DNA from 3 places in the Serratia grimesii genome. Region 1 is predicted to be linked to each of the others. Evidence: predicted binding sites of a transcription regulator. Region 1 holds the regulator's gene; each other region holds the start of a gene.
The links. The regulator CRP, encoded in region 1, controls carbon source genes, mostly activating them, when cyclic AMP is high. The targets are predictions, from matches to a motif close to ATGTGANNNNNNTCACAT.
Positions count from the first base shown of each region.

Region 2: the regulator CRP is predicted to act here: its motif matches at 2,769-2,786, upstream of SGBXF1_RS11835 (YjcB family protein).
Region 3: the regulator CRP is predicted to act here: its motif matches at 2,195-2,212, upstream of glpT (glycerol-3-phosphate transporter).

Region 1 is NZ_LT883155.1:4,786,225-4,790,439, forward strand. It holds gene SGBXF1_RS22400 (LysR substrate-binding domain-containing protein) at 1-511, shown strand, start outside; gene SGBXF1_RS22405 (OsmC family protein) at 514-921, opposite strand; gene crp (cAMP-activated global transcriptional regulator CRP) at 1,301-1,933, shown strand; gene SGBXF1_RS22415 (YccS/YhfK family putative transporter) at 1,988-4,063, shown strand; gene argD (bifunctional acetylornithine/succinyldiaminopimelate transaminase) at 4,101-4,215, opposite strand, start outside.
Region 2 is NZ_LT883155.1:2,496,196-2,500,410, forward strand. It holds gene SGBXF1_RS11820 (ABC transporter ATP-binding protein) at 1-500, shown strand, start outside; gene SGBXF1_RS11825 (oligopeptide/dipeptide ABC transporter ATP-binding protein) at 490-1,437, shown strand; gene SGBXF1_RS11830 (ATP-dependent Clp protease proteolytic subunit) at 1,536-2,222, opposite strand; gene SGBXF1_RS11835 (YjcB family protein) at 2,415-2,696, opposite strand; gene mrdA (penicillin-binding protein 2) at 2,992-4,215, shown strand, end outside.
Region 3 is NZ_LT883155.1:240,402-244,616, reverse strand. It holds gene glpB (glycerol-3-phosphate dehydrogenase subunit GlpB) at 1-443, opposite strand, end outside; gene glpA (anaerobic glycerol-3-phosphate dehydrogenase subunit A) at 433-2,076, opposite strand; gene glpT (glycerol-3-phosphate transporter) at 2,442-3,797, shown strand; gene glpQ (glycerophosphodiester phosphodiesterase) at 4,048-4,215, shown strand, end outside.

The sequences.
Region 1 (4,215 bases):
ATCTACTCTGTTGCCGGCCTTGCGTGAGGGGAGACTGGATTTCGTCGTCGGCACTGTTAGCCCAGGACTTCCGCTGGAAGAAATGTGTCATGAGCCGTTATTCAACGCGCCATTTTGCATTATCGCACGTGATGGGCACCCGCTGGCGCAGGCAACGTCGCTGGATGATTTGCGGCAAGCCAAGTGGCTGCTGCCGGAAACCGACATGGGGTATTATCATCAATTACAGTCAGTACTCGGAAACTTTTATCAACAGTTGACCCATGCGCCGATTCGTTCGGATTCTGTAGTCTGTGGACTGAACATGGTGTTGGAAACGGACTGTTTGACTATCGTGGCGCGGGCGATGAGCAACCCATTCTCTTTGCGGGGAAAATTGGCAATCCTGCCTATCGACACTTTGCCACAGGCGCAATATGGCGTGCTGTATTCGCAAAAATCGCCGCTGACAGTGACGGCGCGGCGATTTCTCGATTTATTACGTACCCATTGCCAACGCTACAGCTGGTAGGGTCAGGCTACGTCGCGGATCTCGAAGCTGTGAGTCACACTGGCGGCCTTACTCAGCATCAATGACACCGAGCAGTATTTCTCTGCCGAGAGGTTCACCGCCCGCTCAACGACTTTGTCACTCAGATCCTTACCGGTCACGATAAAATGCAGGTTGATATGGGTGAACAAACGCGGTGCTTCTTCACGTCGTTCAGAAGTCAGCTTGACCTCGCAGTCGCGCACATCATTACGCCCTTTTTGCAAGATCGACACCACATCGATAGCACTGCACCCCCCCACCGACATCAGCACCATTTCCATCGGGCTAGGCGCTTTATCGCCCGCATTGCCGTCCATCAATACCTGATGGCCAGACGCGGACTCACCCAGAAACGTTAACCCTTCCACCCACTTAACTCTTGCCTGCATGCTGGTCACTCCGGTTAATTTCTTAAAATCAGGGTACGCTTTCGCATAGAAACTGGCAACGGAACCTGATGCTAATCATGCTGAAGCGAGACAACACAAGACACCCGCCTCACTCTGTGCTACAAACAGAGCCGCAATAAATCTTTCCGGGACACTGATTTCAGGGAAACTCCCAGGGAAAGGCTCCTTTACCGGTATGTTAACAGAATGTAGCTTGCAGCTCTCCCGGCAAGTTAATATGCTAGAGCGACAGCGTATATTTATGACACGCCTCAAAATCTGCTGATAGCCACCATTAAAACAACGGCGACAACAGGTTTTACAGGGAACTCTGACCCCTGTGACACAAGGCAGCGATAACAACAGAGGATAACAGCGAATGGTTCTCGGCAAACCGCAAACAGACCCTACTCTCGAATGGTTCCTGTCTCATTGCCATATCCACAAATATCCATCCAAAAGTACGCTGATTCACCAAGGTGAAAAGGCCGAAACGCTTTACTACATCGTTAAAGGCTCCGTCGCGGTGCTGATTAAGGATGAAGAAGGTAAAGAGATGATTTTGTCCTACCTTAACCAGGGGGATTTCATCGGCGAGCTTGGATTATTTGAAGAAGGTCAGGAGCGTAGCGCCTGGGTTAGGGCGAAAACCGCCTGTGAAGTGGCTGAAATTTCCTACAAGAAATTCCGCCAGCTAATTCAGGTCAACCCAGACATCCTGATGCGCCTGTCAGCCCAGATGGCAAACCGTCTGCAGATAACGTCTGAGAAAGTGGGTAACCTCGCCTTCCTCGACGTTACAGGCCGTATCGCGCAAACACTGCTGAACCTGGCAAAACAACCTGATGCCATGACCCATCCTGATGGTATGCAGATTAAAATTACTCGCCAGGAAATTGGCCAGATCGTCGGTTGTTCACGTGAAACCGTTGGCCGTATTCTGAAAATGCTGGAAGATCAAAACCTGATCTCCGCGCACGGCAAAACTATTGTCGTTTACGGCACGCGTTAATCACTGAAAAAACGGCGCGATGTTTCGCGCCGTTTTTTTATGCCCCAAGTCATCATGTGGCGCCGACTGATTTACCACCCGGAAGTCAATTACGCACTGCGGCAAACGCTGGTGCTGTGCCTGCCAGTGCTACTCGGCCTGTTGATCGGCCAACTGCAATACGGACTGTTATTTTCTCTGGTTCCTGCCTGCTGTAATATTGCCGGGCTGGATACCCCTCACAAACGCTTCTTCAAACGCCTGATCGTCGGTGGTTCGCTATTTGCACTCAGCAGCCTGCTATTGCAGCAAGCATTGCTGTGGCACCTGCCGTTGCCGGTACTGATGCTCGGCCTGGCGCTGCTCCTCGGCGTAAGCGGTGAAATCAGCCCGTTACATGCCCGCCTGCTACCCGCCTCGCTGGTTGCTGCCATCTTTTCTCTCAGCATGGCCGGTACAGTTCCGCTTTGGCACGCACCGTTGCTATACGTCGTGGGCACAGCCTGGTACGGCCTGTTTACCTGGTTTTGGTTCACGCTGTGGAAAGAGCAACCGATGCGCGAGTCGCTCAATCAGCTCTATCTGGAACTGGCAGATTACTTTGAAGCCAAATATTCGCTGCTGACCCAACATACCGATCCACAGACCGCGTTACCGCCCCTGTTGGTGCGCCAGCAAAAAGTGATGGATCTAATCACCCTGCTGTATCAGCAGCTTAACTTTCTACCGCACGCCAGTAACCTCGAGCAAAAGCGCCTGCAGCGTACTTTTCAGGTCGCACTGGATTTGCAGGAACACATTACCGTCAGCCTGCATCTACCGGAAGAAGTGCAAAAACTGGTGGAACAGAGCCAAGCCGAAGCGATCATCCGCCGTAATGCACAGGTGATTGCCGGCCGCCTGCGCACGGTGGCGCACGATATTCTTTATCACCAGCATTCTCAGCGCTTCAATATGGACAATGAACTGGCGGCACTAGAAAAAGTGGCGACGCAGCACCCAGACAACCCGGTTGGGCAGTTCTGTTACTACCATTTCAGTCGCATCGCCCGTCTGCTGCGCACCCAGCACCCACTTTACCGTCGCGATTTGATGGCCAATCAAAACCGCCTGCCTTTCTGGCCCGCCTTGGTCAGCTATCTGTCATTCAAATCCAACGCCCTGCGCAATGCGGCGCGATTGGGTGTCACACTTGCTGCGGGCAGTAGCCTCGGGATGGTTTTCAACCTGCCTAAACCTTACTGGATCCTGTTGACCATCATGCTGGTGAGCCAGAACGGCTATAACGCCACCCGGGTACGTATCCAGCACCGTGCACTCGGTACTTTGGTCGGGCTGGTGATCGCTGCTGGCCTGCTGCAATTGCAGCTGCCTGAGGCAGAAACGCTCAGCGTGATGTTGGTGATCACTCTGCTCGCCTACTTGGTCTCGCGTAAAAACTACGGGCTGGCGGTGATTGGCTTTACGGTGACAGCGGTCTACACCTTGCAATTACTGGCGCTAAACGGCACCCATTTCTTGGTACCGCGCCTGATCGATACCTTGATTGGGTGTGTGCTGGTGTTCGGTAGCACCATCTGGTTGTGGCCGCAGTGGCAAAGCGGCTTGCTGCGTAAAAACGCCCACCAGGCGCTGGAGAACGATCAACAGGCATTGCGTTTGCTGCTGGAAGAGCAAGAACCCGACCCCAGTGCACTGGCCTATGCCCGTATGCAGGTCAATCAGGCGCACAATGCGCTTTTCACCTCATTGAATCAGGCGATGCAGGAACCGGGATTTGAATCGAGCTATCTGGCGGATATGCGCCTGTGGGTGACACACAGCCAGTTTATTGTCGAACACCTTAATGCGATGACTATTCTGGCGCGCGAGCACTATATGCTGACGCCAAAACTGGCGGAGGAATATCTGCAATCTTGTGAGATTGCGCTGCAAAGCTGTCAGCAACGGCTGGAGTACGACGGGCCAAGCAGTGGCAACAGCATTATGCAGCCGCCGGATTTGCACCCTGATATGCCGGTGACCGAAATGGAACGCCACCTGCGGCGTATTTTGTCGCACCTGAGCGTCATGCATACCATCTCGTCATTGGCCTGGAGCCAACGCCCACATCATGGCATTTGGCTGAAGCGTAAACTCCGCGATCAATAAGGGCGCCGTATGGCGCCCCCGTTATCAAGACAACGCATTAAGCGTTAATCACATCCTGCACGGCCAACTCAAACAATGCCATACCGTCATCGATGTCCTGAGTTTCCACAACCAGTGAAGGGGCAAAGCGAATGACATTTGGCCCTGCGTTA
Region 2 (4,215 bases), 2.3 Mb from region 1:
CCATGGCGTTCTCTTGCGAACCGGAACTGATCATCGCCGATGAACCGACGACCGCACTGGATGTCACGGTACAGCGGCAGGTACTGCGTTTGCTGCAACAGAAAGCGCGTGCCAGCGGCACGGCGGTGCTGTTTATCACCCATGATATGGCCGTGGTGTCGCAGCTGTGTGACCGGGTGTACGTGATGTATGCCGGCCACGTGATCGAAAGTGGTACCACGGCCAGGGTGATAGACAACCCCCATCATCCGTACTCTATCGGATTGTTGTTAGCCGCGCCGGAACGTGCCGAACCACGCAGTCTGTTACGCGCTATTCCTGGCACGGTGCCCAATCTTAGTGCGCTGCCGACCGGGTGCGCCTTCAGTAATCGCTGTAGTCATGCTGACGCTCAGTGTCTGCAAACACCGCGGTTGATGCCATTAACGTCTGAACCCACCCAGCACGTGGCCTGTTGGCATCCGCAGTCTATTGATTTGGAGGGGCGAAATGAACGTTGAAGCACTACTTGAGTTGCGCGATGTGCGTCTGCGTTTTCCTGCCAGTTATAACTGGCGTGGCAAACCGCAAGAGTATGTGCATGCACTCAATGGGCTGGATCTCAATATCATGCGTGGCGAAACGCTGGGTATCGTCGGTGAATCCGGCTGTGGCAAAAGTACCTTAGCGCAGTTGCTGATGGGATTGTTAAAACCGAGTAGCGGCGAATTGCTGCGTGCACGCAACGAGGGTTCTTGGTTTGGCAGCGGTATGCAAATGGTGTTTCAGGATCCGCAGTCATCGCTCGATCCACGCCTGCCGGTGTGGCGCATAATCACTGAGCCGGTGTACGTGCAGCAGCATAACAGTGTGGCACAGCGGCGATCACTGGCTGCGGAGTTGGCACAGCAGGTTGGCCTGCGGCCGGAGGCGATTGACCGATTGCCGCATGAGTTTTCCGGTGGGCAACGCCAGCGTATCTCCATTGCGCGAGCGCTGTCTTCGCAGCCGGATATCATCGTGCTGGATGAACCGACCTCTGCGTTGGATATTTCGGTACAGGCGCAGATCCTCAATTTGCTGGTAGAATTGCAGCGCGAACGCAATCTGACTTATGTGCTGATTTCGCACAACGTCTCGGTGATTCAGCACATGAGTGATCGTGTGGCCGTGATGTATCTGGGGCAAATCGTCGAACTGGGGCCGACCGCACAGGTACTGCGTCAACCGCAGCACCCCTACACGCGGTTGTTGTTGGATTCGGTCCCGCGAGCAGGCCGTTCGCTGAGTGACAGCGCGATTGAAGACCGCAAGGGTGAGCTGCCGGGTAATCGCCAATTACCGCCAGGCTGTTTCTTCCGCGAGCGATGTCCGTATGCCGGTGAGGGGTGTCAACTGCCGCAAAGTTTACGGATTAATCTGGGGGGATCGGCGGTACGTTGCCATAAGGTGACATGACGGCCATAGCGGTTCCATGCCATTCACAGCGCCCCCTATTAAAATCTGGGGCACTGTGAATGGATGGGTGTCAAACAGAGGCTCAACGTGAAACGCAATCAGTTATTGGTTTCTTCATTCAATATGTAATAAGACACAGGAACAGTTTCCATCTTATTAGCTTTGTCGGTCGTCATCTTTCGTGCTAATGCGGCATCGACATTAATAAGCTGGCGGCCATCTTCATTGAACAACATTTTACTTATTTCTTCGTCATTATACGTGGTGCATTGTTTATACACGTTGCGGAATAACGCATTGTAACCGTCGGAGAACTGCTTAATTTGTGCTATTTCGTTGGGCTTTAAATAGTCTTGCTTGATGTTTGACGCGGCAGCGGGGTGCAGCATAAAACTGGCGGCGGGCATGGCGAGCCTTTCTTTACCGGCACAATAGAACATAGTTGCCGCTGAACCAACAAACGCCGAGTTAATCGTGGTAATGGGTACCGGTGAGCTCTTGACTGCCTCATAAGCCATGTAGCCGCTGGACATATCACCGCCACCGCTGTTGATATACAAATACAGATGTTTTAATTCTGGGTAGGTGGCGTTAATTTCATCGATGGAGGCAATCAGTTCGGTGACACTCTTTTCCGTGACATTGCCGACATACAGAATTTTGGCGGATTCGACGTTATTGTTTTTTATATTGCTCTTTTTGACGACAGATACAGTCGCAAAAGAGGTCGTTGAAAATACCGCTGCGCAGACAAGTGTTATTATTTTAAAGGTGTTTTTATGCATTTGAATATTCCTTATTCAATTAATTCGTGCACTATTGTAAAGCGAGTTGGCGAACAGTTTTTGAATTAATTAGGTTGGTTTAGTGTTTATTTATCCCTACGAACAATACGGAAAGAATATAACATTGGCAACCGAGGCCAGTATTCACGACAGGCAAAGTGCAACGCACTCCACCTGTCTATCTATGCGGTTTCAGGGCATAGGCCAGTCGGTAGGGGTGTTGCTCACCACTTCGACATACATATCCCACGCGTTTGACCAGAAATGCACAAATCCTTCCTGGCTGAAACTGATGCCCATCAGGCCCATAACAAACCAACAGGTGGTAAATAGCCCCAGGCTACTGAACATAAATGCCATACCGTTGCGGCTGGTCTTACGGCAAACGACATTTAGCTGACTGGCCAAAAACATCATAACAGCGCTCAGTAACTCCCAGCGCATCATAATAAAACCTGTGGCTATGGTACTCATCGAACATGATCCTTGGTGAAAAAGCCGCACCCGGCGGTGCGTCGGGAAATCAGTGCGGGCAAGGGTAGGTTAGTGTGATCTGTGTCACATTGTAGCATCGCTGCAAATCATCGCTCAATCCCTGAGCGGGAGAAAAATCGGCATTTGGTAACATTCAAACATGCTGAAACATTTATGCCATTTCATTAGCAACCTTTTAATGGGGAGCGTTAGCCAATAACGCTATGCTTGCCGACTTTTCACTGCCCTGATTTATCTTGGGAAAATGTGACGTCAGACAGGTAACTCGCCACGTATGGCCCTATTAAAAGATAAAATTCGTGACCATTCCGCTGAGGAAATGTTGTTTATTCGCCGTGCTGGCGTGGCGATGGTGTTGGTTGTCGCCTGTTTTGGCGTGTTGATCGCAAACCTGTACCGCCTACAGGTTAAACAGCATGCTTTTTACCAAACACGATCCAATCAGAACGACATTAAAATGGTGCCGATTGCGCCGAGTCGCGGGCTGATATTTGACCGTAATGGTATCCCATTGGTGCGTAATATTACGCTGTACCAGATCCAGATTATCCCCAGTAAAATTGACAATATGGCTGCACTATTGCAGGCGTTGACGCCGATTGTCGATCTGACCCCCGAAGATATCACTGCTTTTCGCGATGATATGCATCACAACGGTCGCTATAAACCGGTGACGCTGAAAACGGGCCTGACAGAAACCGAAGTGGCACGTTTTGCGGTAAACCAGTATCGCTTTGACGGGGTGACCATTGATACCTATCAGCAGCGTGAATATCCCTACGGGGCCGAATTAGCCCATGTCGTGGGCTACGTCTCGAAAATCAATGACAGTGATTTAAAGCGATTGGATAAAGCTGGTTTGAGTGAGAACTATGCTGCCGACCGCAATATCGGTAAGCAGGGCATCGAGGCTTACTATGAGTCTGAACTGCATGGCACGACCGGGTATCAAGAAGTGGAAGTGGACAACCATGGCCGCGTGATTCGCCTGCTGAAGGAGCAACCGCCACAGGCCGGAAAAAATATCTATCTGACGCTGGATTTGTCTCTGCAACAGTACATCGAGTCGGTATTGAAGGGGCAGCGTGCGGCGGTGGTGGTTGAAGATCCGCGCGATGGTGGCATTTTGGCCATGGTTTCCAGCCCCAGTTACGATCCCAATCCTTTTGTGAAAGGCATCAGTTATAAAGCCTATAAAACACTGCTGACCAACCCAGATTTACCGCTTATTAACCGCGTCACGCAGGGATTGTACCCACCGGCCTCCACCGTGAAACCGTACATGGCAACGTCGGCGTTGTTTGCTGGTGTTATCACCCCCAACACCACTTTTTTTGGTGCGCCGACCTGGACACTGCCGGGCACCCAGCGCCGTTATCGTGATTGGCTCAAGAGCGGACACGGTATGTTGAATGTGACCAAGGCCATTGAGGAATCTGCCGACACCTTCTTCTATCAGGTGGCGTTTGAAATGGGTATTGACCGCATCCACAGTTGG
Region 3 (4,215 bases), 540 kb from region 1:
ATGCCTATTACCGCGATGTGTTGCCATGGGAGATCTCCTCCCAGCGGTGTGACAGGTATCGCCTGCGGGCTGAGCCAAGTGGCTCGGCGCGTGCCAAGCGGCGTAACACGCAGATGATTGCGTTCACTGCTCCCCTGCAAACTGAGACCACAACGATGCAGTAATCTTGCAGCTTTATCAGACAACATCGCCACCTGCTCGGCCCCCATCAGTGCATAGGGGTGCTGAGGAGCCTGCATTGCAAGTGCAGGCAATGCCGCCAAAGGTGCCTCTACCGGGGTACCGTCGGGCAACTGTGCCAGCAGATCAAGCGAGCCGGAGGAGAAATAGAGGGCACTCTGGCCAGAACTGACAACGGCACAACGCTTGCCCTGCTCCGACAAGCGAATAGCACAAGTCATGCCCGCCAATCCGCCGCCAATCACCACTACGTCAAATCGCATCATCGGCCTCCTGTTCCCCCCGAGCATCAAGCCCGCACAATCCCTGGTAAACCCAACTGGTAAATTCACTTTCACGCAACGCATCACCCCAAGCGATGGGCCGTACCCCTTTCCAACGCTCATTGAGGAAATGCGATAGTTGATCGATAGACTGCTGCGGCGTGGTGACGTTAAAACGTGTCAATAGCCCGGCAGCGCGACAGGCGCAAAGCTCACCCTGACAAGTGCCCATACCAACGCGAGTACGGCGGCGTAAATCAACCAGATTATTGACGGTGAGAGTGTTCACCGCATAACGTACCTCGCCGGCGGTCACGGCTTCACATTCGCACACCAGGCTGTTATCCAGCCGATCGCCGGCCGGCACCTGGCTGGCACGGTCACCGTGACGATAGACCGCCGAACCGCGAATGCTGGCGGGGAGAGAAACCACGCTGCGCACGGTTTCTTCCGCCGACTGGCGGGAACCAGGCAGGGCTTCTTGCGCGGTGGTGCAGGGACTATCTACCTTAAGCTTTTCGCACACTTTATCGGTCGCCCACTGCGCCATCAGCCGGTATGTCATCAGTTTACCGCCGGTGATGGTGATAAACCCTTCCAACCCATCGCGGCTGGCATGATCAAGAAGCACAATGCCACGGCTGACGTTACGGCCGCTCGGATCATCATCACTGGCCACCAGTGGACGCACGCCGGCATAGGCACGCAGAATACGCGTCTGTGCCAGTTCCGGTGCTAACAACGCGCCTTCACGTATCAGGATATCCACTTCCTGTGGTGTCACCCGCATGTTGTCAATCTGGTCATAATCGATGTGGGTCGAGGTAGTGCCAATCAACGAGATAGTGTCCCCCGGAACCAGAATGTCGGCGTCTGCGGGCTTACGGCAACGGTTGATCACCATATTATTTATGCGATGTCCGAGGATCAGCAAAGCACCTTTAGCCGGGAACATGCGAATACGTAAATCGGCATATTCCGCAATCTGCTGGCCCCAGATGCCGGCGGCGTTAACTACCATTTCGGCATGAATATCGTAGCGTCGTGCAGATTTATGGTCGAAAACGCGCACGCCGGTCACGCGATCGCCTGCGCGGATCAAACCAACCACCTGATGATAGGTAAAAATTTGCGCCCCATGCTCACGGGCATCGAGCATATTAGCGGCGGTCAGTCGGAACGGATCAACAGTGCCATCCGGTACACGCACCGCACCTATTAATGTTGGATTCGCTGCCGGCTCCAGACGCAGCGCCAACTGTGGGTCAATCGCTTCAGCGTTAATGCCGGCACTGTGGCAGGCGGCAATAAACTGTTGTTGGTAGTCCAGTGAATCCTGCGGCAGCGTAATAAACAGCCCATCGGTACGCTCGATGCAGTGGTGCGCAATGCGCTTGAGGATTTGGTTTTCTTCTATGCACTCACGCGCCGACTCACCGTCGGTCACCGCATAGCGTGCACCACTGTGCAGCAGACCGTGGTTGCGACCCGTCGCACCCGTCGCAATGTCGTGGCGTTCCAACAGTATGCAACGCAGGCCACGACGCGCGCAGTCACGGGCAATGCCCGCTCCGGTTGCGCCACCGCCGATGATGATCACATCCGTTTCGTTATCCGGTGAATGGCTGCCCATGACACTCCCTCATGATCCATAGTTATTTATCTATTGGGCCACAGTCACTGGGGTCCTTGTTTGATAAGGAACAATAACGAACTATAAACGAAAGCAAAATGTCCACAAAAAACCATGAATGTGATCATAATCACGATTTTTGGGTGTTTTTCTATTTCATAACGTTAACGAATCGCTCAAAATTCGCCGGTGTTTCATAAAAGTGTAACAATTGCGCCATTCATCACAGCGACACCAGGCTGATTTGACTAGGATGACGCTCGTTATGGAACATAAAAACACCACATTCGATATCCGCTCAATCATCAAATGAACGTACAAGATCATATTGATGTGATAACTAGATAAAGCCATCGGAGGCGCTCATGTTGAGTATTTTTAAGCCGGCAGCACACATTTCCCGTGTGCCGGTCGACAAAGTCGACCCGCTGTACCGTAAATTGCGCTGGCAAATTTTTATGGGGATTTTCTTCGGGTATGCCGCCTACTATCTGGTGCGCAAGAACTTCACCCTGGCCATGCCTTATTTGATTGACCAAGGCTTCAGCCGCGGCGACCTTGGTTTCGCGCTGTCCGGTATTTCTATCGCCTACGGGTTTTCCAAATTCATTATGGGGTCGGTGTCTGACCGCTCCAACCCACGCGTATTCCTGCCCGCTGGCCTGATTCTGGCCGCAGCGGTGATGTTGTTCATGGGCTTTGTACCTTGGGCAACGTCTAGCATCGCGGTCATGTTCGTGCTGCTGTTCCTGTGCGGTTGGTTCCAGGGAATGGGCTGGCCGCCGTGTGGCCGTACCATGGTGCACTGGTGGTCGCAGAAAGAACGTGGCGGTATTGTTTCGGTCTGGAACTGTGCCCACAACGTAGGTGGTGGTCTGCCGCCACTGTTGTTCCTGCTCGGTATGGCATGGTTCAACGACTGGCATGCTGCACTGTATATGCCTGCTTTCGGTGCCATCCTGGTCGCCCTGATCGCCTTTGCCCTGATGCGTGACACCCCACAATCCTGTGGCCTGCCACCGATCGAAGAATACAAAAACGACTACCCGGACGACTACAGCGATAAAGCAGAAGAAGAACTAACCGCTAAGCAGATCTTCATGCAATACATTCTGCCAAACAAACTGCTGTGGTATATCGCCGTGGCCAACGTGTTCGTTTACCTGCTGCGTTACGGCATCCTGGACTGGTCGCCGACCTACCTGAAAGAAGTGAAACACTTCGCACTGGATAAATCTTCCTGGGCCTACTTCTTGTACGAATACGCTGGTATTCCTGGCACCCTGCTGTGCGGCTGGATGTCGGACAAGGTGTTCAAAGGTAACCGCGGTGCCACAGGGGTGTTCTTTATGACCCTGGTGACTATCGCCACTGTTGTTTACTGGCTCAACCCAGTCGGTAATCCTGGCATCGATATGGCCTGTATGATCACCATCGGCTTCTTGATTTACGGTCCGGTGATGTTGATCGGTCTGCACGCATTGGAGCTGGCGCCGAAGAAAGCGGCTGGTACCGCGGCAGGCTTCACCGGCCTGTTCGGTTACCTGGGTGGCTCCGTCGCAGCCAGCGCCATCGTCGGTTATACCGTTGACTACTTCGGTTGGGACGGCGGCTTTATGGTGATGATTGGCGGTAGCATCGGCGCTGTTGTGCTGTTGTTACTGACCATGATGAGCGAGAAAAAGCACCACGCGGAAATCGCTGCCAACAAACGCGGTTAAACGTCATACAACTTTCGCATTATTTAAAGGCCGCATTGCGGCCTTCAGACTGATGACGAACCTCATTCCTGCCCAGAGCAAGTAGAGGTTGATAAATAAAACATCAGGAAAATCAATTTATTGATTTTCGGCTGATCACCACAAAGCAGGAAAAAACACGCTTTTTCCTGCTTTGTCAGCAACCTTAAAGGCCGCACTGCGGCCTTTTTACTACCCCTGCCCCTAGAACTAGAATATGGAGAACAACAGAATGCGGACTCAAGTCAAAGCCCTGCTGACAGGGATTATCCTGGCCACCTCAATGGTCAGCGCCGCACAGGCTGCCGACAAGGTAGTGATCGCCCACCGTGGTGCCAGTGGCTATCTGCCGGAACACACGCTGCCGGCGAAGGCCATGGCCTACGCGCAGGGTGCAGAC